Regions from separate parts of the Lysinibacillus sp. EB271-A1-10B genome, predicted to be linked through region 1. Evidence: riboswitches for the same ligand, from Rfam matches in the RefSeq annotation. Region 1 holds a riboswitch; each other region holds the start of a gene.
The links. A riboswitch is a leader RNA that binds a small molecule or an ion and turns the genes downstream of it on or off. The one in region 1 is predicted to bind S-adenosylmethionine.
Positions count from the first base shown of each region.

Region 2: linked by a shared signal. The riboswitch ahead of AC3WSK_RS11820 (Na+/H+ antiporter NhaC family protein) and the one ahead of AC3WSK_RS24975 (MetQ/NlpA family ABC transporter substrate-binding protein) in region 1 are both predicted to bind S-adenosylmethionine.
Region 3: linked by a shared signal. The riboswitch ahead of AC3WSK_RS24645 (O-acetylhomoserine aminocarboxypropyltransferase/cysteine synthase family protein) and the one ahead of AC3WSK_RS24975 (MetQ/NlpA family ABC transporter substrate-binding protein) in region 1 are both predicted to bind S-adenosylmethionine.
Region 4: linked by a shared signal. The riboswitch ahead of metK (methionine adenosyltransferase) and the one ahead of AC3WSK_RS24975 (MetQ/NlpA family ABC transporter substrate-binding protein) in region 1 are both predicted to bind S-adenosylmethionine.

Region 1 covers NZ_JBYTDL010000036.1:10,400-16,515, forward strand. Annotated here, with positions in the region: gene AC3WSK_RS24965 (carbon-nitrogen family hydrolase) at 1-217, opposite strand, end outside; gene AC3WSK_RS24970 (pyridoxal phosphate-dependent aminotransferase) at 719-1,888, shown strand; SAM riboswitch class I at 2,202-2,306, shown strand; gene AC3WSK_RS24975 (MetQ/NlpA family ABC transporter substrate-binding protein) at 2,397-3,227, shown strand; gene AC3WSK_RS24980 (methionine ABC transporter ATP-binding protein) at 3,332-4,357, shown strand; gene AC3WSK_RS24985 (methionine ABC transporter permease) at 4,350-5,021, shown strand; gene AC3WSK_RS24990 (alpha-hydroxy acid oxidase) at 5,035-6,116, shown strand, end outside.
Region 2 covers NZ_JBYTDL010000007.1:74,281-80,396, reverse strand. Annotated here, with positions in the region: gene AC3WSK_RS11830 (hypothetical protein) at 1-843, shown strand, start outside; gene AC3WSK_RS11825 (hypothetical protein) at 1,215-1,661, shown strand; gene AC3WSK_RS11820 (Na+/H+ antiporter NhaC family protein) at 1,893-3,176, opposite strand; SAM riboswitch class I at 3,282-3,389, opposite strand; gene AC3WSK_RS11815 (protein NO VEIN domain-containing protein) at 3,712-4,788, shown strand; gene AC3WSK_RS11810 (restriction endonuclease) at 4,884-5,801, opposite strand; gene AC3WSK_RS11805 (non-ribosomal peptide synthetase) at 6,113-6,116, opposite strand, start outside.
Region 3 covers NZ_JBYTDL010000034.1:6,196-12,311, forward strand. Annotated here, with positions in the region: gene AC3WSK_RS24635 (DASS family sodium-coupled anion symporter) at 1-874, opposite strand, end outside; gene AC3WSK_RS24640 (glycerol-3-phosphate acyltransferase) at 1,056-1,688, opposite strand; SAM riboswitch class I at 1,993-2,106, shown strand; gene AC3WSK_RS24645 (O-acetylhomoserine aminocarboxypropyltransferase/cysteine synthase family protein) at 2,224-3,525, shown strand; gene AC3WSK_RS24650 (hypothetical protein) at 3,849-4,235, shown strand; gene AC3WSK_RS24655 (homoserine dehydrogenase) at 5,017-6,003, shown strand; gene AC3WSK_RS24660 (MerR family transcriptional regulator) at 6,058-6,116, opposite strand, start outside.
Region 4 covers NZ_JBYTDL010000006.1:174,278-180,393, forward strand. Annotated here, with positions in the region: gene AC3WSK_RS11215 (alanine/glycine:cation symporter family protein) at 1-1,462, opposite strand, end outside; gene AC3WSK_RS11220 (alpha/beta hydrolase) at 1,589-2,395, opposite strand; gene AC3WSK_RS11225 (gamma carbonic anhydrase) at 2,532-3,053, shown strand; gene metK (methionine adenosyltransferase) at 3,232-4,428, opposite strand; SAM riboswitch class I at 4,764-4,881, opposite strand; gene AC3WSK_RS11235 (hypothetical protein) at 4,934-5,056, opposite strand; gene pckA (phosphoenolpyruvate carboxykinase (ATP)) at 5,637-6,116, shown strand, end outside.

The sequences.
Region 1 (6,116 bases):
CTTTCGCTAAGTTTGATAAAAATGCTTTCGAACGTTCTCCATCCACATCTGCAATCTCTGATAATTTTTCAAGTGCATAGCCTGTATTCCACATTTCCGGTAGTACAATGATTTCTGCACCTTGTTTTGCCGCTTCACGAATCTTGTCCTCCGCACGAGCAAAATTTTCTTCTACTTTGCCAAAACCAACATTTAGTTGGATACACCCAATTTTCATCTTAATTCCTCCCCTAGTCCCAAAAATATTTCTTTTTCTGCATTTGTGTTTTTCTATTTTTCATTATACTACAAGTAAAAATGATATCGCTGTTGTCTGAGCTAAGAGCAGCTTTGGAACAAAAACAAAAAGACCAGGATCTCAGCAATAAAGTGAGCCCTGGCCTTTTCGCGAAAGTGAATCTTACTAATCAATTTTGCTCTTAGTTTTAGATTCTATTAATTAGTACGATTAAGTTTAATAAAAGTTACAGTAATTAAAAAAAAAATTAAATATTATTTTAAAGGGTTTAAAAGTAAAGCCAAAACCTATGTTTTACGGGCATTGTTAAGATGCCTCAGATGTTGGCATAATTACGTCAAGAATCGGCTTTGTACTTAGGCTCGCATGCTCTTTGCTTGTATTTTGTGCGTCCATCTTTGTAAATAGAGACTCTAGACAATTAGTAAAAAAAGTAATATTATTTGCATCAATTATTATTTTCTAAAAAGGAGAACATGCATGGAATTCTCAAAAAAACTACAGCAACTCCCGACTCAATTTTTTGCAGCATTGGTGCAAAAAGTGAATTCTGCTTTAGCAGAAGGGCGCGATGTTATCAATCTCGGTCAAGGCAATCCAGATCAGCCCACTCCCCAACACATTATAAAAGCGTTACAGGAAGCAGCTGAAAACCCTCAACATCATAAATATTCTCCATTCCGTGGCATCGTAGAATTACGTCAAGCAGCCGCAGACTTCTACAAACGTGAATACAATGTTGATATTGATCCTGAAACTGAGGTAGCTATTCTTGGTGGTACAAAAATCGGTCTTGTTGAGCTGCCGTTAGCGGTTTTAAACCCCGGTGATACAATGTTATTACCCGATCCTGGATATCCAGATTACTTATCTGGTGTCGTATTAGGTGATGTTAATTTTGAAGTCATGCCACTTTTCGCAGAGAATAATTTCCTGCCCGATTATAATGCTTTATCCAATGAAGTAAAAGAAAAGGCAAAGCTTCTTTACTTAAATTACCCGAACAATCCAACTGGTGGTACTGCAACACTTGAATTTTTCGAGGAAACGGCGCGCTTTGCTAAAGAGCACAACATGATTGTCTCACATGATTTCGCTTACGGTGCAATTGGATTTGACGGCAAGAAACCTATTAGTTTCCTGCAAGCGGAAGGTGCCAAAGAGGTCGGCATCGAGATGTATACATTATCTAAAACATATAATATGGCAGGCTGGCGTATTGGATTTGCAGTTGGTAACGCTGATATTGTTGCGGCTATTAATCTTATTCAAGATCATCTATTTTGTAGTCAATTCCCTGCCGTACAACAAGCAGCAGCGGTTGCCCTTACAGCATCTCAGGATTGCGCGAATAAGCTAAGAGCGACTTATGAGCGTCGACGAAATGTTCTTATCGAAGAAGCACAGCGAATTGGTTGGCAAGTAACCGCACCAAAGGGCTCTTTCTTTGCATGGCTCCCTGTTCCATTAGGTTATACAAGTGAGCAGTTTACTGATGTATTGCTCGATAAAGCTGATATCGCAGTAGCTGCAGGCAATGGCTTCGGTCAATACGGTGAAGGCTATGTTCGTGTAGGTTTACTTGTAAGTGAAGATCGCTTACGTGAAGCAATCAGCCGAATTGAAAAATTAAACTTCTTTAATTTATAAGCATTGGATTTCCTTCCATTCAAAAACTGTCCTATTAGTTCACACTCGCTATAGGGGCAGTTTTCATTTCATGATCTTTCTTGGTTGCCTCAACCCTTCTTCTAACGGATAAATTGAACATGACCTTTGATTCATCAAACTATCTAATACACTGTCCTGATAACAATATTTCCACCCTACCCTAGCAAGAATTCCCATGCCTCTTTCGCGATCAAATAGTATAACAAAAAAAAATATTTCAAAAATTCGATTGACTTACTATATCCTATAATCTATATTAGATATATCGGATTTACAAAAAAATATTATAAATCTCTTATCAAGAGTAGCTGAGGGACTGGCCCTATGAAGCTCGGCAACCTCCTTTTTTAAGGAAGGTGCCAAATCCAGCAAACGATCATCGTTTGAAAGATAAGAGAGGACGTTTTTTCATGAGCCTCTCTTAATTTTTTTAAGAGAGTTTTTTTTATTTTTACCAGCCGATAAAACAACTTTGGAGGTATGTCTCATGAAAAAGAAAAACAAAATTTTACTAGGTTTAGCGAGTCTCACATTAGTAGCAGCATTAGTAGGCTGCGGTACTAATGAAGATAAAGGTAGTCAAGGTAAGGCTATTAATGAAAATAAAATTGTAGTAGGTGTAACTTCTGGTCCACACGAACAAATTGCAGAGGTTGCAGCAAAAGTTGCCAAAGAAAGTGGCTTAGAGGTAGAACTAAAAACGTTCTCTGATTATGTTTTACCAAATACATCGTTAGCCGAGGGTGATCTTGATGTAAACAGTTATCAACACAAGCCTTTCCTCGATGCATTTAACAAAGATCACAAAACAGATTTAGTACCAGTAGGAAAAACAATTTTAACTCCTATGGGCATATACTCTGATAAATATAAATCATTGGATGAAGTTCCTGATGGTGCTACATTCGGATTACCAAATGATCCAACGAACGGGGCTCGTGCTCTATTTGTTCTTCAAGAGGCAGGCATCATTAAATTAAAAGAAGGTGCAGACTTAACAGCATCTATTCGCGATGTGGAAGAAAACAAAAAGAATTTTAAATTCATTGAATTAGAGGCTGCACAAATTCCGAAGCAGCTTAGTGAAGTAGATGTGGCAGCTATTAATACGAACTTCGCTCTTGATGCTGGTATTGATCCTAAAAAAGACTCCATTCTTTTAGAATCTACTAACTCTCCATATGTAAACTACATTGCGGTACGTGCTGAAAACGAGGATGACCCAGCGATTAAAAAATTTGTTGAAGCCTATCAATCTGATGAAGTACGCAAATTTATTGAAGAGGAATTCAAAGGTTCTATCATTCCAAGCTGGTAAGTAACGATGAAGGGCCTTTCATAAATTGAGAATCTGCGAGACTCCTATAGGTATGCTAGCAGATTCTTGCTTTATAGAAGGACTTAGAAAGGAGAGTTCACAGTATGATTCAACTAGAAAATATAACAAAAGAATTTAAAACTAAAAAAGGTATCGTTAAGGCAGTAGATGGCATTAACCTGCATGTCAAAAAAGGTGAAATTCATGGGGTTATTGGCTACAGTGGCGCAGGAAAAAGTACCCTTATTCGCTGTGTTAATTTATTAGAGCGTCCAACAACAGGAAAAGTATTGATCGACAATGTAGATATTACTTCCCTTTCTTTAAACGACCTCCGCAAAACACGTCAAAAAATCGGCATGATTTTCCAGCATTTTAATCTCTTAAAAACAGCGACCGTTTACAACAATATCTCGGTACCATTAAAGCTTCTAGGCTATAACGACTCTGAAGTGAAAAAACGCGTCGCAAAATATGCAGAAATTGTTGGCCTAACAGAGAAATTAGATAGTTATCCTAGCCAACTTTCGGGTGGTCAAAAGCAACGTGTCGCTATTGCACGTGCCCTCGCCCAAGAGCCTGAGATTTTACTCAGTGATGAAGCAACAAGTGCTCTCGATCCTGAAACAACTGAAGCTATTCTCGAGCTTCTCTTGAAAATTAACCGTGAGTTGGGCATCACTATTTTACTCATTACACATGAAATGAATGTTATTCAAAAAATTTGCGATGATGTATCCGTTCTTGAATCAGGGACGGTTGTGGAATATGGCTCTGCTATAGAACTATTTTCGAAGCCTCAGCACCCAACGACACGAAAGTTTTTAAACACTATTTCTCAACGTAATTTATCTTCTTCCCTAATCGAACAATTAAATCTTTCCGGAAGTGTGATTCGCTTAACATTCCTTGGTGAAAGTACCGGGAAGCCATTACTTGCAGAAGTGAGCAAAGTTTATGATGTACAACCAAATATTTTAACAGCCAATATCATTGAATTAAAAAACGGCATCGTCGGTAATATTGTCGTGCATCTACACGGTAAGGCACATATCGTTGAAAAGGCACTTACGTATTTTATAGAAAACGGGGTATGCGTTGAGGAATTAGGAGGCGAATTAAATGAATAGCATTCAAAGTTTCTTTGCAGACTGGTCAGATGTTATTGGGCAATCCATTTTCGAAACCTTTCAAATGGTCGGGATTTCATTATTGTTTTCTATTTTAATTGGGATCCCTTTAGGGCTTTTAATCGTTTTAACTCGTCCGGGGCAATCATTTGAAAATAAATTTCTCTATCAATTTTTCAATTTATTTATTAATATTATTCGCTCTGTACCGTTCATTATTTTACTATTCTTCATTTTACCGTTCACGAAGCTGATCGTTGGCACAACTATTGGTGTAAAAGGTGTTATTGTGCCGCTTGTTGTTTATACAGCACCTTATATTGCACGACTTATGGAAACGGCACTTTTGGAAGTTGATCCAGGTGTTGTGGAAGCTTATACAGCAATGGGTATTAAACGTCGTCACATCATTTGGAATGTCTTACTACGTGAGGCTCGTCCATCCATTATTTTAGGCTTAACAATTGCCACAATCGGTCTGATAGGAGCAACAGCAATGGCTGGAATGGTTGGCGCTGGTGGTTTAGGTGATCTCGCATATCGTTACGGTCATTTACGCTATGAGGTCGATGTGATGTATGCGACAGTGTTTATCTTAATCATCCTTGTTCAGATTATTCAATCAATGGGTAACCGCTTTGCTGCGAAACTTAAGAAAGATTAATAGGAGGATGACGATGACTAAAACAACACATGGTGATCTACTGTTAAAAAATATTAATGCACAAGCCCCCTTCCCTATTTGCTTTGCAGATTTAGAAAAGGCTGTTGCAGAAAAAATGGAAGCTGGTCCGTTTGGCTACATTCGTTCAGGTGCTGGTGGTGAGCAAACATTACGGAATAACCGTGGAGCCTTTGAAAAATACTCTATTATTCCACGCTTTTTACATGATGTTTCAAGTATTGATACATCGATTGAGCTGTTCGGAAAAGTACATCCAACCCCGCTCTTATTTGCTCCTGTTGGCATGAACAAAATGGCACATGACGAGGGAGAGCTTGCCGTGGCACGTGCGGCTGATCAGTTAAAAATTCCTTATATTCAAAGTACAGTTTCAAGCTATGCACTTGAGGATGTGGCACAAACAGCCCCCACTGCTACTAAATGGTTTCAATTATATTGGTCAACAAATGAGGAAATTGCATATAGCATGGCCGCCCGAGCCGAGGCTGCTGGTTTTGAGGCTATTGTTTTAACTGTAGATACCGTCATGCTTGGCTGGCGTGAAGAAGATGTTCGCAATCAATTTTCACCTTTAAAACTTGGGTATGCTCGAGGAAACTATATGAATGATCCTGTTTTTACTGCTTCCTTACCAGATGATTCATTCGAGTCATATGTACAGGGCGTTTTGCAAAATGTGTTCCATCCTACATTAAATTGGGAGAATGTACGTGAATTAAAGCGCCGTTCTAATCTCCCTATTTTACTGAAGGGAATCTTACATCCTGAAGACGCAAAACTAGCTATTGAAAACGGCATTGACGGTATTATCGTATCAAACCACGGTGGTCGCCAATTGGATGGCGTAATTGGTTCACTCGATGCCCTTCCTGATATTGTGAAAGCTGTAAAAGGACGAGTTCCTGTCATTTTAGATAGCGGTGTGTATCGTGGCATGGATGCTCTTAAAGTACTCGCTTTAGGAGCTGATGCTGTTGCCATTGGTCGTCCCTTCGTCTACGGACTTGCATTAGATGGGCAGCAAGGAGTCGAAAAAGTAATGACGAATTTATATGATGAATTAAAAGTTTCCAT
Region 2 (6,116 bases), on a different contig from region 1:
TTTAAGTATAGAGCATCCTTCATTTTCTATAACATTCTATACACAGGACCTTCGCGAAAATGGGAAAAAGAAATTCTGTTTTTTAAATATATAATAAATAGAAATATGATGGATGAATCAGTTCGTGATGAACATATACTAGAATTTGTTTGTAATAAAATTAAAAAACATAGAATCGATAGTGACTTGATTAAATGGATAATTAAAAATATCACTATTTCACAACTTAATGAAGAGATTCTTAAAAGATGTCTATCAGAGCAACATATGTCTTATGCTAAATTTCTTAAATTAAAATATATTTTTACTGAACATCATTTTTGCTCATTATATTTCTATGATTTTGATTTTGACATAGTGAATTTTAAACCTCATTCAAATTGGGAACTAGATTTATTAAAGGATATTATGCAAACTCCTGAGTTATTAAAAGAACAATTTTTTTCTCAACATTTGTTTTATTATTGCCAGAAAATTTCATATGAAACAGAGCATTTTCATTACGAACGTAATTTTAGATTATTCCTTATCAATAGTTCCTTCCAGCTCTCGGAAAAACAATTCATTGATTTGCTTGATAACCGTTATTTAGGCAGAGGTATCATAGATTTTTTAATTTTACAATTAGTTAAATCAAAGTACAAATATCTAACGGAAGGGGTAGCCTACAAATCGTTTTCTACTGAGGTGAGAAAAATCATAAGGGAAGCAAATATGTCTGTTAATAGCTATATAAATGAATTAGTTAGTCAGGCTAATAAATGTAGGGATGGAATTATTTACGAAGAAGAAAAGAATGAAATTGTCCAAATAGTAGAGAAGATGATTAAGATAACAAAATAAAAGTAGTGATCTGATTAAGGAAATATAAAAAAAGCAAGTAATTATAAAAAAACCTTCTCTGTAATAGAAATGGCAAGAATAGATGAGGGAATTGCAACTTGGAGGATTTGATTATCAAATCCTCTTTTCTTGTTATACCCTTAGGCTTTCTTAATGTCTATAATAAAATAAATTAGTACAAAGATTGTCTTTCATGTCTAACACGTTTTTTTGAAAAATCCTCTTTGTTGCATTAGCTTTCTTTTAAATATAGATCTATTCGATTTCACTACATCTATATACTTTATAAAAAACAACTAAATTAATGGAAAACGATTATGCCAAAATAAAGAGACGTTGTTTTTGCAACGGTTTTTTATACAAAAAAAAGCATGAATTATAATAGGTTAAATACAAAAAAAGAGTATTTAAAAGTAATTAGTTATTTAAATAAACTAGAAGTAGTGTGTAATTTTGAAAATCATTCAGAATTTTTGAGATTCTTACAAATTTATATGCGATCTTTAACGAGATTAGGAATTTGTCATGCAAGGGAGTATCTCGATGACTATTCTAATTTTGAGCAAGCAAGTACACAAATAGCTAAATTAGAATTGATAAAAAAACAATTAGTCAATACCAAAATCCATCACCAAAGTTTAGGGATTGTAGCAATGCAAGATGATTTGACTATAATTATTGCTTTTTTAGATAAATTGTTAGAAATCATCCAATTCAATATTAATTTAGCTAATTTACAGAGTAACAATGATAGGAGAGCTGGTTTACAAGTTAATAGAAGTCATTTGGAATCATTTGATAATTTAGAAAACTGTTAAATGAACAAATAGATCTTAATTCCGTTTTTAATGATCTTAACGAGAGTTATATAAAAGTGAAATTTCTTATAACAAATAACGGAATTAGTAAAGAGGAAAGAACTACAAATAAAGAATGGATCGAAGTAAAAAATCCAATCGTTTTGATGAATCTTTTTTCAAAACGATTGGATTATTCAATGAAAATCAATAGTTTTTAAAGCAACACCCATCACATTAAAGTGATAAAGTTCAGGCTTTCCTTGGTTTCGGATATCCAATAAGGATAGCGATAATCCCGCAAATCCCTATCAAAATCGGATAGAAAGAGTATTGCAACATGCTCACTGGCGATATTCCAGCAACGCTTGCGGCTGCCAGGAACTGGGCTCCGTATGGCAGAAGACCTTGGGTTGTACAGGAGAAAATATCTAATATACTTGCGGACTTTCTCGGCTCAATCCCATACTGGTCAGCAATATTTTTTGCAAGCGGACCAGCAATTAAAATAGCAATTGTATTATTGGCTGTAGATAAATTAGTTAGCCCCACAAGACCGGCAATCCCGAATTCAGCACCCTTTTTCGATTTAATTCTTCGTGTGGCAAGGTGAAGTAGGAAGTCAATCCCTCCGTTAAGCTTAATAATTTCCACCATTCCAGCTATTAAGATCGCAAGAAATGCCATTTCATACATGCCTGACATTCCTTCGCCGATCTTTTGAAAAAGGTCCATTAACTGATAGCTGCCATCCGCTAAGCCGACAGCCCCGGCCAGAACAATCCCAAATGCAAGAACAAGGAAAACATTCATGCCAATTAGCGCAAAAATAATAACTAATACATAAGGAACAATTTTTATCCAACTATAGCTTAAATGCTCTACTTGTGTCGCAGTTCCACCCATTGTGATAATTCCTAAAATAATGCTCGTTACAATAGCTGCTGGCAACACAATCCAAAAATTCACCTTAAATTTATCTTTCATTTGTGCGCCTTGTGAACGAACGGCAGTAATGGTTGTATCTGAAATAAAGGATAAATTATCGCCAAACATCGATCCTCCAACAATAGCTGCCATTACTAAAGCCATTGAAAAGTCGGTATGCTCACTGATCCCAACTCCAATTGGCGCCAGTGCAACAATCGTTCCTACTGAAGTACCCATTGATAGGGAGATAAAGCAGGCGATGATGAATAAGCCTACGACAAGGAGATTTTGCGGAATGACCGACAAAGCAAAGTTAACAGTGGAGTCCACTGCTCCCATACCTTTTGCTACTTCTGAAAAGGCGCCAGCTAATAGAAAAATAACAACCATCAGCATGACATTTAAATTTCCTGCGCCTTTACAAAAAATATCAACTTTATGTGAAAATGATTCTTTTCGATTCATCGCCAGAGCCACAGCGCCCGCAATGGCAATGGCTACAATGACTGGGAAGGCGTAAAAATCACCTGTAATAACCCCTGAACCAATAAATAAAATCAAAAAAACAACAAATGGGATTAGCGCCCATGGATTTTCTTTCTTCATTGTTCTACCTCCAAAAATTAAAAATGGATCGTCTTTGTCCATTTTTCTCTAAAAAAAGACCTCTTCTTGAAAAACAAGAAGAGGTCTTATATTTATAAAACACTCCTCTTATCTATCAAGCCTTTGCTTGCTGGATTTGGCACAGTAACTTAATCACAAAGTTCCGCTGCCGAGATTTCATAGGGCCAGTCCCTCCATCTCTCTTGATAAGAAGAAAAACATATTATTTTTTGCACAATAATGAAATATTATAATAAAACATCTATATTTGCAACTTATTTTTAATCAAATTGAATTTCAAAACGACATAAAAGTACTTTTTCTCAAAAAGGTCTGCTTTAAGGCTACTAAGAGAAGCTTTAAATTCTCGCGAAATTTAGTGCCTTTAATCTCTTGAAACTGAAAAAGATTTAATATTATTCATCTGGTAATGGATTTTTTTGACAATATAGTAATCGTAAACTATAGTAAAAATACAATATTTAAATAATATTAAAAATGAAATGGAACGTTTCCTAAAGCTAAGGGTGAATTTATGAGTAATTTTATTGTAATGCAAAATGCTACACACGAGGAAGAAATTATCGGAGGATATATGTGGTCCCCGCAAAAAAATAAAAATGGAAATAGCAATCATGCGTATGAACGAATGGCTACAATTAAGGCTGGTAATAAAATTTACAGCTGTTATGGTCAAGCGATTCGTGCGGTAGGTATAGCGACGTCAGATTGTTATATTGCAGAACAACCACATGAGCTACAAGAGAAAAATCTATGGTCAGACGATGGGTATAAAGTGGATGTAGATTTCACAATTTTAGAACATCCAATTATAATTAGAGCTGTTTGGGGAGATATGGAATCTGATCGTCCGCAAAAATATTCTGCCTTTCAAGAAAATGGACATGGAAATCAGGCTTACTTATTTCCATGTCCTGAAGCTTGGGCTAGCTTGTTTGACAGCTTTCTGAACGAAGATAGCTCAGAGGCTGGAGCAGAAGCAGAACTAATAGAAGATGGTGAAATTAACGAGGAAACGTTTGCGACTTCTAGTTACGAGCAGGGAGAGTCTAGAGTTAGTAATAGGGTAGCGGGTAGTACAAAGAAACGTGGTCGAGTAGTAAGCCAAGAACAGCTACAAAAAGACTTGAAAAAGCGTAAAAAAATTGGTGATATTGCAGAACAAAAAGTATTTGAATATGTAAAAAAGAAAGTAATAGAAGTATTCGGAGAACAATACGGAGAGCAGGTAGAGCATGTTGCGCAAACACAAGGTGACGGATTAGGATACGATATTACAGCGTTCGATTATTTACAGCCACAGTCTCCTCCAAGACCAATAAAAATTGAAGTGAAGGGTACAACATCAACAAGTACAAGCGCAGTCTATTCAATTTCTTATCCTGAATTGGAAAAATTTATTCAGTATAAGGATGAAATGTGGCTAGTACGTGTATATGGTGTAGGTAAGAAAAGTGAAATGAAAATGGAAATAGATAATGACTTTAGTAGTTATCACTCAGTAAGTGATTTGCTGACACGTAAGTATGCATATATTCCATCAACTATTGATGTATATGGCACACGAGTGGAGAGTAATAAATATAGATAAAAAATAGGGTTTGAAAATTCACTACATAAGAAAGACTCGACATACATAAAAAATGCAGCAAACTTCAAATAAGTTTGCTGCATTTTTCTTTCGGTTTATAAACCTTCCTCAAAAAAGTCTAAATCCATACGTTTTATTGTAAAGGTTTGTACATTCGATACACCTACATTGTATAAAAACATTAACTCAGTAAGTTTCATCCCATCAATTAAAATTAATGATTTCTCGATACTCTCGGAATATGCAATTGCTTCTTTCGTAAAACGAGAGGTAGTGATAAAAATGCCTTTGTTAGCTTTAAAGCCTACCAAGCTTCCAACAAATGCTTGGATATCAGGTCTTGAAACTGGATTTGTCCAACGTTTTCCCTGTAAGTAGATTTTATCTAATCCGAGGATGTCTTCTTTCACAATGCCATCGATTCCTCCATCACCCGATTTCCCTACTGCTTTCCCGGCATCTGAAATCGATCCCCCGTAACCCATTGCTACGATTAAGTTAACAATTAATTGCTCAAAGAATTGAGGGGAGCATTCCATAATTTTTTCTAATAGTTCAGTTTGCAATGACTGCTTTAAGATTTGATAGTTTTCATTCATAATTTCTAAGGGGGTTCTGGAATCCTCAGAAATAACTGTTTTTATATAAGAATCTGTGGAAGGTTTTGTCCGGTTTTTAAATTCTAAAAATTGAGGGTAACGTTCTAATACTTTCTGATTGATTTCTTTAACAGACGAATCTAGAAGAAGTCTTAAGCCTTCAGGTGTAATTTTAAATACAGCGCGTTTTGGACTACTAATGAGACCAGCATTTTTAAGGTATGTACGTGCCCAACCTATTCGATTGACGACAACTGTTTGATTTCCACTAGGGAGAAGTTCTTCTACTTGTTCTTCTGATAAATTGAAATATTGAGGTAGGAATTCATATAATTCTTTTAATGTATGCTCATTTTCATCTTTGAGATAGTCTAAAAACGGAAACATAAACTGTTCATAAGTAGGTATTTGCAAGTGAGTCATCCCTTTGTATTAATGTTAAAAAACCTATACTTTTATTTTACGATAATTGTATAAGATATGGGACATAATGTTAGATTATAAGGAAGATATATAAGTTATAAAACCTGAGAATTATAAGATAAAAAAACTCAATAGATATGGTAAGAACGACCAATACTATTGAGCTTTTTGTATTCAGCTTTTTAAACTTTAAAAGGTAGAGATTAAATTTCGTTAATCCCACGCTCTATTAATTTGGCATAATCTTTAATATAGGTTTTATACTACAATAAAGATTTTAACATTCCTGAAATTCTGTATACTTAG
Region 3 (6,116 bases), on a different contig from region 1:
TTATGATTAATCGAATTTCGGGAGCTTTTAGTGGGCCAAGTTCTGCAAGTTGTTTTTTGATTACTTCTCGGCCACCTTCGATATTACTTGTTTCAGGCTTAATTAGTGTAATCATAATGAAAAATAGAGCTACTGACATGATGATGGAGAAGGGGGCTGCGTAAAGCAACCAAGCACCCCAAGAAATATCCACACCAAATTGTTCTTTAATGAAATTTAAAGCAACCATATTTTGTGCTGCTGCTGTTTTAATACCGATATTCCAAATGGAGACAGCTTGCACAGAGGTAATGACAAGTAAAGCAGCAAGTCGACTATCACGTGGTAAACCAAATGCCGCTACCATTCCGAGTAGTATTGGTACAACTGCGCCTGCACGTGCAGTAGCAGAAGGGACGAAGAATGCGAGTGCAATCGATACTAAAATAGCACCGAAGACAATGGCTTTCGTTTTTGTCCCTACTAGTGAAAGAATCCATAGCGCAAGACGTTTATGTAAATTGGTAATTTGCATGGCTGCCGCTAGGAAAAGAGCTGCGGCTACTAGTGCAACTGCTGAATTACTAAATCCGCTTAATGCTAATTTTAATGCATCGGATGTTCCTAGCTCTCTCGTTGGATCTTCCATTGACGGAGCTAATCCTAGTAAAACTGTAACGAGAGCAATAATCATGGCAGAGCTAACGGGATAGGATACTGCTTCTGTAACCCATAGGATGACCGCGAAAGCTAAAATAGCCAAAGCCCGTTGTCCAGCTACAGGTAAATCGCCGTTGTTCGGTAAAAAAGTTATGATGATGAGGGATGCGAACGCTAATGCAATCCAGAGTGGCTTTAAATTACGTTTCGGTTTTGCTTGTTCAGAAGTAGACATACTTTCTCATCCTTTCTAGCATTTTCTATAACATCGACTAGTAAAATGCTTTATTAAGAAAGTAAATTGTCTATTTATTGTAAAAAAAGCTAGTGTGTTCAAATGCTTTCTAGTTATAGCGATAATGGGCAGTTACGAGAAAATACGCGGTCATAGAAAAGACAAAAATATCCAAAATATATTAGTTTTTCTTCTTGAATGCTGAGGTAACTTTAGGCTCAGTTCCTAGCATCAATCGTTTAATATTTTCGATATGCAAAATGATGGCTATACCAAAAAGAAATAAGGCTATACACGTTGGGCCGACCCCAGGAATCCATAAATATGTGGCTGTGCAAAAAACGAGATAAAATTCAAGTACACCGACAATTAAAAAGCTCGTCACGAAAGAAAAAATAACAAATAAAATGAGTGCAAATAAGCCAACTTTCCAATCAATCGCAAGTAATATCCCGATAATTGAAGCAGTTCCTTTGCCGCCATTGAAGCCCATATAAAATGGGAAATTATGACCTAGAATGACACCGGCTGCTACGATATAAATAAAGAGCCAAACTTGTACTTCAGTTAATTGTGTTATATCAGCAAGATAGACATGTGCACCGATTATAGCTACAACACCTTTACCGATATCGATAAGTCCGACTAATATGCCGTATTTCCATCCAAGGGAAAGCGTGGCATTAGAGGCACCTGCATTGCCAAAACCAGTCTTTTTTAAATCTACCCCAGATAAAAACTGAGCAACTTTAGAGCCATGAATACAGCCAATCAAATAACCGACAAGAAGAAAAATGATAACGGCTTTTAACATAAAAGTCCTCCTTTCTATATAATAAGCTCATCACCAAAACGTGTGATTGATTTCCGTTCCGGCTGGGCGCTTTGTTGCTGACGCTGGCTTCGCCTCCACTCCAATCAACTAATAAAAAGGGCGTATATTTTAACAAATTTCACCCCGAAACTTTTAGTGATGAATTATGTAACACTAAAATAATGTATGCGTTCGTAATACGTAAAAAAGCAGACAGAAGTTTCGGAAAAAATAAAATTTTAGTGTTGACAGAGAAAATGTCTATGTTTATACTTTGTAACAACGATGGAAATTGAATCACATACTCTTATCAAGAGCGGCGGAGGGATAGGCCCTATGATGCCCGGCAACCAGTAAGTGACGAGCTTGCTAAGGTGCTAATTCCTACAGATTCTTACTTGGATCTGACAGATAAGGGGAGGAAAACTTGCAACCGCAACCCTCTTCTTAGCTGAAGAGGGTTTTTGTTTTCTACTTAAAAAATCCTCCTCATCTCCGGTGCCATCGTAAAAAAATAACCATATGGAGGTATACAATGACAAATTTTAAACCAGAAACATTGCTGTTACACGGTGGCCAAGAGCCGGACCCGGTAACAGGATCTCGTACAGTACCCGTATATCGCTCAACGGCATTCGTTTTTAAAGACACTGCTCATGCGCAACGTCTTTTTGCCTTAGAGGAAGCTGGCAATATTTACACACGAATTACAAACCCAACTGTAGATGTTTTTGAAAAGCGCGTCGCTTTATTAGAAGGCGGTACAGCAGCGGTAGCACTTTCATCTGGTGCAGCAGCTATTGCATTTTCAATTTTAAATCTAGCAGTGGCAGGTGATGAAATTGTTGCAGGTAGCTCTTTGTACGGAGGTACTTATAATTTATTCGCCAACACACTACCAAACTACGGTATTAAAACAATTTTTGTAGACGAAACAAATCCAGAAAATTTCCGAGCAGCTATTACAGATAAAACAAAAGCAGTGTTCGCTGAAATTTACGGTAACCCAAGTTTAAAAGTGCTAGACATCGAAGCAGTAGCGAATGTAGCACATGAAAACGGCTTACCATTAATTATTGATAGCACATTTGCTTCACCATATGGCTCTACACCAATTGATTTCGGTGCAGATATCGTTGTTCATTCCGCAACAAAATGGATTGGCGGCCATGGTACAACTTTAGGTGGCGTTGTAGTAGATGCAGGGAAGTTTGATTGGACTCGTGGACGCTTCCCAGGCTTTACAGAGCCAGATGCTTCTTATCACGGTTTGCGTTATGGTATTGACACAGCAGCGGCTGCATTTGCCACAAAACTGCGAGTGCAATTACTACGCGACTTTGGACCAACATTAAGTGCAGATGCAGCATTTAATTTATTACAAGGTTTAGAAACGCTTCATTTGCGTATTCCTAAACACAATGAAAATGCATTAGCGGTAGCTGAATATTTACGAAACCACCCATCTGTGGAATATGTAAATTACAATGGATTAGAAGATTTCCCTACCCATGAGTTAGCTAAAAAGTATTTGAGAAATGGCTTCGGATCAGTGCTTACATTTGGTATTAAAGGTGGGCGTGAAGCAGGGCGTAAATTAATCGATAGTGTGAAATTATTCTCGCACGTAGCAAATGTAGGGGATGCGAAGTCATTAATCATCCATCCAGCATCTACTACACATCAGCAACTATCAGCTGAGGAGCTAATCCAAACTGGCGTAACCGAGTCGCTCATTCGCTTATCCATCGGTTTAGAGGCAGTAGAGGACATTATTGCAGATTTAGAACAAGCTATTGAACAAGTAACAGTTTCACAACAACAAGTAGAAGCCTAATAAATAAAAGAAATTGGCTAATGTTGTAGCGTTTACGTGTTTTCCCATTCGATAGGCCTCATTTGGTAATACGTAAAACGTTGCTGCATCATCCGCTTGCCTCATTCGGTAAAGGTAACTGAAATTCTTTAAAAATAATACCTAGTAATTCAATAAGTATTGTTGACTTGTTTAAATCCTTGTTTTATACTAGGAAATAAGAAAATCGTTCGACATTTAGTTTTCATAAGTGCTCCCCCACTTTTGAAATATATGAAGCGGAGTAGTTGCTAAGTCAGTAACTACTCTTATCTACCAATACTGATGATAAAGGAGTGTTTTAAATGGGAAATGTGTATAGTGCGCAAAACATTGCATCTTATCTTATTTATGAGTTAAATGAAGGTCATGTTTTTGTGAACAACATGTCCATTCAAAACATACTTGCATCAGTTGAGAGTAAATGGCAAGAGAACTTTGGACATTCAGCTTTTAAGGAGTTTGTTTATGTCAAAGAAGAAGGCTATACAGTAAAAGAAGTTTTTGAGACTTATGAAGGCTACGGAGCAAGTCATATTCCTCTACCTGCGACAGAGTATTACTTAAAATACGGCACGTTCCAATTAGTTGAACGTACGTATGCAATACCAAATTTTAAGCTAGAGGAAATAAGACTGGTGCAACAAGTGCTAACACAATATCGTTATAAATTACTAGCCAAAGCTAGTTAAATCCCTCATATAATTATGCTCATTCTCTGCTGCTACAGGGAATGAGCTTTTTAATTAGATGTTGGAAGATATAGTAACATAATTGAAAAAATTTTTATTAATATATTTCAAAAGAACAATTTTTAGGAATGTATTTACATAAATATAATAGAAGAAAGGCATTTATTTTTGGCTCATCACCAAAAGCTGTGGGTGATATTTGTTAAAATTAAACAAATATAAGTTGATTGGAGTGGAGGTTGGGCGACTCCTTGGGGATCAGCGTCACAGATGAGACCCTGGAGCGAGCAATGCGAGTGAAGCGGCTCATCGGACGCCCCCAGGAAAGCGCCCAGCCGCAACGAAAATCAACCCCACACTATTGTGATGATCCTTATTTTTATATGAATCGTCAATATTTGTTCAATTATTTTATAGATCAAGTGAAAAATCATATAATAAAAGGAATGAAAACGATTTCCTTTGCACTTCTAGGGGAAACAAATGTCCATCCTAGAAAGATTTTTCTTGTGCAATGTATGTATTTACGATACAATCTTCAATAAGTTAAATTTTGAATTATTTGAATTTGTGTGTTTCACAGACTGTATTTTCATTCAGAATATTTTTTGTAGTGAGAGTGAAACACCATGACTAAATATCTGTCTGAAGACGAAGTGTTAAACACGGCAAACTGACCTGCTTTGTAAAGTCAGCGAACAATTCAAAATCTGTACGAATTAAGCTGAGACGAAATAAATATAATGAAACTGCGGAATGTAAGTTGGAGGGAATAACAGAAATGGCAACTATAAAGGCAGCTATATTAGGATTTGGAACGGTAGGTCAAGGAATTTACCATATATTAAACGAAAAGCGTGAAGAGCTTAAAAATAAATTAGGCATTGAGCTAGAAGTAGCAAAAATTTTAGTTACAGACGCCAGCCGTGAACGCGTACCAGGGACAGCACATTTAATGACAACTAGTATGGATGAAGTTTTAGCTGAACCAGGTATGCAAGTTGTTTTTGAGGCGATCGTGAATGAGGAGCCAGCATTTACCTACTTAAAGCGCGCTGTTGAACATAAATGTCATGTTATCACAGCTAACAAAGTAATGTTTGCAAAGCGAGGCTTAGAGCTACAGGACCTTGCAAAAGCAAATGGTGTGTTTGTGGGCTTTGAGGCAACAACCGCTGGTGGTGTACCAGTCATTAAAACGATGAAAAACATTTTGCTTGTCAATGATGTTAGTCGTATTCAAGGTGTTTTAAATGGGACATCCAACTATATTTTAACGAAAATGCGTTCACAAGGCTGGTCGTTCGAAACTGCTTTAAAAGAGGCGCAAAATTTAGGTTATGCAGAGGCAGATCCATATAATGATATTTCCGGACAGGATGCCTTTAAAAAATTAATGATTTTAAGTGCTTTAGCATTTGGTGAACAACCAGATTGGGCTGACGTCGAGGTAGTTGGCATCGATAGTATTTCGGCAGAGCAAGTAAAAGAAGCGTGCGAAAAAGGCTTGCGTTACCGCCACGTTGCTGAGGTTGAGAAGCTAGCCGATGGGAAAGTGATCGCAAAGGTTGGTCCACAATTAGTAGATAAAGAACATCCGCTTTATCCTGTTGATGACGTCAATAATGCAGTGGCATTGGATACAAATTATATTGGTACTTTAACGCTAGTTGGACCTGGGGCAGGTATGTATCCAACAGCCAGTGTAATGGTAGAAGATTATGCCGAAATTATCGGTAAAAGAGCCGGGTTTGTCGTAACAATATAATAGATATGCCTATCATTCAACAATGCTCAATTTGTTTGAATGATAGGCATTTTTTTAATCCTCATCTTTAACATCAATATCCTCTGGAATAGGAGTATTCCGCCAAATTTCAA
Region 4 (6,116 bases), on a different contig from region 1:
CTTTAATTCCTAGTTTACGAGGATCAAAAACAGGATCTTTTCCTTCTTTTTTCTGCTTCTCATAGTCCTTTAATGCGACTATAGCAGGCTTCATAATAATTAAAATCGCTATAACGTTAATCCAAACCATTAGTCCTAATCCAACATCCCCCATAGCCCAAGCAAGGTCGGAAGTACGAATAGTACCGTAAAACGCAGCAATTAAAATTGCAAATTTAGCTAGCCAAATGACGACCTTCTCTGTAGTTCCTGAGAATAAATAAGCCACATTTGTTTCGGCAATGTAGTAGTATGCCATAATCGTCGTGAAAGCAAAGAAGAATAATGCGATCGCTACGAATGGTCCACCAAAGCCTGGTAATGAAGAGTCAACTGCATATTGTGTATATGCTGCACCTTCTTTAATACTTTTCGCAAATGTTATTTGCTCATCTCCAGTTAATCCACCTTTATTGAAATCACCAACATAAACATATGAATCAGTGCCTTCTGCAGCTTTTTCATCCTGTACATTGTACATGCCAGTAAATAAAATCATAAACGCAGTAGCTGAACAAATTAATAATGTATCAATGTATACAGAAGCTGCTTGCACGATACCTTGTTTAGCAGGGTGTGATACTTCTGCTGCTGCAGCCGGATGCGCACCTGTCCCTTGCCCTGCCTCATTTGAATAAATACCACGTTTAACCCCCCATGCAATAGCGGAGCCAACAATACCACCGAAGATTTCTTGCGCACCAAATGCACTAGAAAAAATTAATGAAAATACAGCTGGTACTTCTTTAATATTCATTGAGATAATGACAATGGCCATAAGAATATATGCTAATGCCATAAACGGTACAATGATCTGTGCAGCATTGGCAATCCATTTTACCCCACCGATAATAATAGTACCTAATAATACAACAATAATAAGTCCTGTAATCCAAGTGTCAACAGAGAAAGCGTTTTCAACTGCTGTCGCAATTGCATTCGATTGAACACCCGGCATCAACACTAACATGGCAGCTAATGCGGCAACAGCGAAAATAACTGCAAACCATTTTTGCCCCATTCCCTTTTCTATGTAAAACGCTGGACCACCACGATATTCTGTATCTTTCTCTTCTTTATAAATTTGAGCTAATGTCGACTCAACATAAGCAGTTGCCGCACCGATAAAGGCGATTGCCCACATCCAAAAAACAGCACCAGGTCCCCCCATCCCGATTGCTGTAGCTGTACCGGCAATATTACCTGTACCTACGCGACCAGATAATGCAATAGACATTGCTTGGAAAGATGAAATCCCCTTTTCCGATTTTTCGCCTTTAAACATTAAAACAAACATATCTTTAATGTGTCTTACTTGTAGGAACCTCGTAATGATTGAAAAGAAGAGCCCAATTAACAAAATGCCATAAATAAACCACGGTCCCCATAAAATCTCATTCATTTTCCCAACGATTGCTTCCATTTTACCCCTCCAATTTGAAAAATATTACTTTGAGTCATTATAGTATTACACTTTTCAGAAAATTACAACATTATATTTAAGTAACAAAAAGTTAGTATTTTTCTAGTTAATTGGAGAGGTCATTCACTACTTAATTATATAGCCAATGTTTCGAAGAGCATTATTAATAAAATCACGTATATAAACAAAAATCTCGTCACGCTCTACTTCATGAAATAGATTATGATAACTGTTTGCCCATTCTTTAAATTGAAACTCTGTAAAGTCCTGCAGATGAAGCCAATTACGAGTTTGTTTAGTTTCAGTAATATTATCTTTTTCAGCTGTCATCACTAACATAGGTCTATTAGGGAATTCTGCCTTAGGCAATAACACTATATTACGCATCATTTGCTGTAGTTCTCGATACCATTTCACTGAAACAACTGACGAAAAAGGAACTTCATCCTTCATCTCATCTCTACCTTCTACACTGCGCGTTAATGATTCTATAGTAATTTCATGAGTCAGCTTCACATTTGCAGTCAGGGCACTTAAACTAGTTAAAGCATTTGATAGTTTACCTGGCAGTAGCTTTAAATGAAGCCATGGTGAGGTTAAAATAATTCCTGCGCATTCATATTTTCTTTTTTGCATGGTATGTAGTAATAGTGTCGCACCAAGCCCATGCCCTATTAAAAAGACAGGTAGATTATACGAAAAAGCATTCTCGATTAAATGCCTAGTATATTTGTTGTATTCTTTAAAATCTTCATCGTGAACATTTGAAAACCCTTTATTCACTCCATGATTAGGTAAATCCCCCATGACTATGTGGAAGCCTTCCAATCTTAATTTTTCTATAAGCCATGCATACCAGCGGTGATTTTCATATGCCCCATGAAGAATTGCAACCACAGCCTTTGCTTGTCCATCAGCTTCCCATTTCCACATTTCACATAGTCCTCCTAAAAAAATAATTACACAATGATTATAACGGAATATCTAGCTCATTTTAATTTAATATTTCCATCAAGTTGCGTATTTGATACGATAATATTACATCATAGAAAGAAAAGAGGCGATTCTCATGATCTATCCATTTAAAGGGAAAACACCCAATATTGATCCATCAGTATTTATTGCCGATTATGCAACCGTTACTGGTGACGTAACAATAGGTGCTGAAACAACTATTTGGTTTAACACAGTTATTCGAGGGGACGTATCACCGACAATTATCGGAAAAAGAGTTAGTATTCAAGACCTCTGTTGCTTACATCAAAGCCCTAAATATCCACTAATTATCGAAGATGAGGTAACAGTCGGACATCAAGTAACTTTACATAGCTGTACGATTCGTAAAAAAGCCTTAATAGGTATGGGCTCTATCATATTAGACGGAGCGGAGATTGGAGAGGGTGCATTTATTGGGGCAGGTAGCCTTGTTCCTCCAGGCAAAGTCATTCCTCCAAATAGCTTAGCATTAGGGCGTCCCGCAAAAGTTGTAAGAGAATTAAACGATGAAGATAAAGAAGATATGGAACGCATCATACATGAATATGTAGAAAAAGGCCAATACTATAAATCTCTTCAACCAAAAAATAAATAGTTATTTCAACTTAATCAAAGCAGCTCCACGTTTGCTTGGACAACCTAGCCATACACGATTATATATGGAGTTTTTTTTAGTATAAATACAGTGAAAGGGGCAATAGCATGTAGAGCCCCTTTCTGTAATAGTATCTTAAAATATTGGTCCAGCTACTTTATTACTTTAGCTGAATAGTTTATAAACCTGCTTTTTCTTGTAATGCGTCTGCTTTGTCTGTTTGTTCCCAAGGTACATTTAAGTCTGTACGACCAAAGTGACCATATGCTGCAGTTTGCTTATAAATTGGGCGACGAAGGTTAAGCATTTTAATAATCCCTGCTGGGCGTAGGTCAAATAGCTCGCGTACCCATTTTACAATTTCACTTTCCGTAACTTTTCCTGTCCCGAATGTATCAACAGCAATAGATACAGGTTGAGCAACACCAATCGCATAAGCTAGTTGTACTTCAGCTCGATCTGCTAAACCAGCTGCTACGATATTTTTTGCCACATAGCGGGCTGCATATGCCGCTGAACGGTCTACCTTAGTTGCATCCTTACCAGAGAAAGCACCACCACCATGACGGGCATAGCCACCGTATGTATCAACGATGATTTTACGTCCAGTTAGACCAGCATCTCCTTTTGGACCACCAATTACGAATCGACCAGTTGGGTTGATGAAATATTTAGTCTCGGCATCTAATAATTCACTTGGAACAACTGGAGCAATAACAAATTCTTTTAAGTCTGCTTGAATTTGCTCAAGTGTAGCTTCTTCGTCATGCTGTGTAGAAATGACAATCGTATCAACGCGCACTGGTACATTGTTTTCATCATATTCAATTGTCACTTGTGTTTTTCCGTCTGGACGTAAATAACCTAGTTCATCAGATTTACGTACTTCCGTTAAGCGACGAGCCAATTTATGCGCTAAACTAATTGGTAATGGCATAAGCTCTGGTGTTTCGTTACATGCATAACCGAACATTAAACCTTGGTCACCTGCGCCAATTGCTTCAATGTCAGCGTCTGTCATAGAGCCTTCACGTGCCTCTAATGCTTGGTCAACACCTTGAGCAATATCAGGTGATTGTTCACCAATAGCAACAAGTACTGCTAGATTTTCAGCATCAAAGCCATATTTCCCACGTGTATAACCGATTTCTGCTACAGTATCACGAACGATACCTTTAATGTCTACATAAGTAGAGGTAGTAATTTCTCCTGCTACTAGTACTAAACCAGTTGTTACTGTTGTTTCACACGCTACACGTGCGTTTGGATCTTCTGCTAAAATAGCATCTAAAATGGCATCCGAGATTTGATCACATATTTTGTCTGGATGTCCTTCTGTTACACTCTCTGATGTAAACAGTCGACGTTTTGTCATTTGGTTTTCCTCCTATTACTTTTACAAATAATATTTGCGAATTAATACGGTACTCATTACCCATGTCAAGCCCGCTCCTATAGATTGAACTCTAAAGCAGTTGTTGCTGTCGCTACGTTTGCACTGCGCTTTCGTACAAAAAAACAACTGTTGCTGTCGTTTCACTTTCGCACAAAAAACAACTACTACTTTTAACACGAGGTTTTCGAAAGATCCGTCATTATAATAAGGAAAGGACTATATACTTACCTTTACATTCGTTTTTAACAATAAAAAAATCCTTTTCTCACGCTTACTTAACATGAGGAAAGGAATAATGACTTCGTAACCTTTCACTCTTATCGTTCAAGGGGGTTCCCTTGCATCAGGTTGGCACCAGCGCATGTCGTGAAATAGTTCATGCAGGTTGCCGGGTTTCACAGGGCCTGACCCTCCACCAGCTCGGGATAAGAGTATCCGTTCAATATCTCATAATACGTAAAAGGTCGAACGTTGTCAAATATTTTTAACTTCTTTCAGCAAGTGCCCAAACACCCGCTAAAATAGAGAATCTCAGTGTAAGAACACCACGTCCTGCAGCATTGCCGAAAGCGACATCACGTCGGCTCTCGTGTTGTCGCTTTCGCACAAAGAACATCTCCAGGTCTAAGCACAAAACCGATTCCGTTCGCTTTGTTTATCTGTAGCGAAAGCAAAGCGTCAGCTACAGTTATACCATTATTATGAAACCTATTTGTATTATCCTGTAAATTCAAACAAAATAATCCCTACTCTCCACCTCACATCATGTGTTAACATATGTGTAACCCTTTACAGCACATTTTGTAGTGAAAGCAAAGCGTCAGCTACGGAACATGTGGTGGATGAAAATGATTGTAGCCCCTTTTCAATCGAAGACAAGCTCCAACTAATAAAAAACAAGCTAAAACTTCACATCCTGTGCGAACCTCATATAAGCCAAAAGCTTCTAGAACACAATTTTGCTGTGTCGAAAGTGATTGACTGATCACTTATAATAAATAGGGTAAAAAGCATTATCAAAACGAATCAATTTACTTTTTGTCGTTTTCTTGAAAAGTAATAAAATCTGAAAAATAATTTCTGAATTAGTATAGATTATTTAAGCAATTGTGTTATACTATTTTTGAAATTAAGAAAATCTCCCTCAGACTCAAGGGAATACTATAAAAAAGGATGGTATTTAATCGATGAATTCAGTAGAAATTGCAAACGAACTGAAGGAATTATTAAGCGGCGGTAACATTAATGTTCAACTTTCAGTACCACAATTAGCTGAAAAAGCTACTTCTCGTGGTGAAGCTATGTTAACAGTAGATGGCGCAGTTCGTGCAGAAACTGGCAAATACACTGGTCGTTCACCTAAAGATAAATATACGGTAGAAGAAGAGAGCACAAAAGATAAAATTGACTGGGGAAAAGTTAACCGACCAATTTCTTCTGAAGTGTTCGATAACTTATATGTAAAAGTAGTAAAATATTTAAAAGAACGTGACGAATTATTCGTATTCAAAGGCTTTGCTGGTGCTGACAAAGATTCTCAATTAAGCATCCAAGTAATCAATGAATATGCTTGGCACAATCTGTTCGCTCATCAATTATTTATCCGTCCAACTAAAGAGGAATTAGCTTCTCATGTTGCTGACTTCACAGTTATCTCAGCTCCTAAT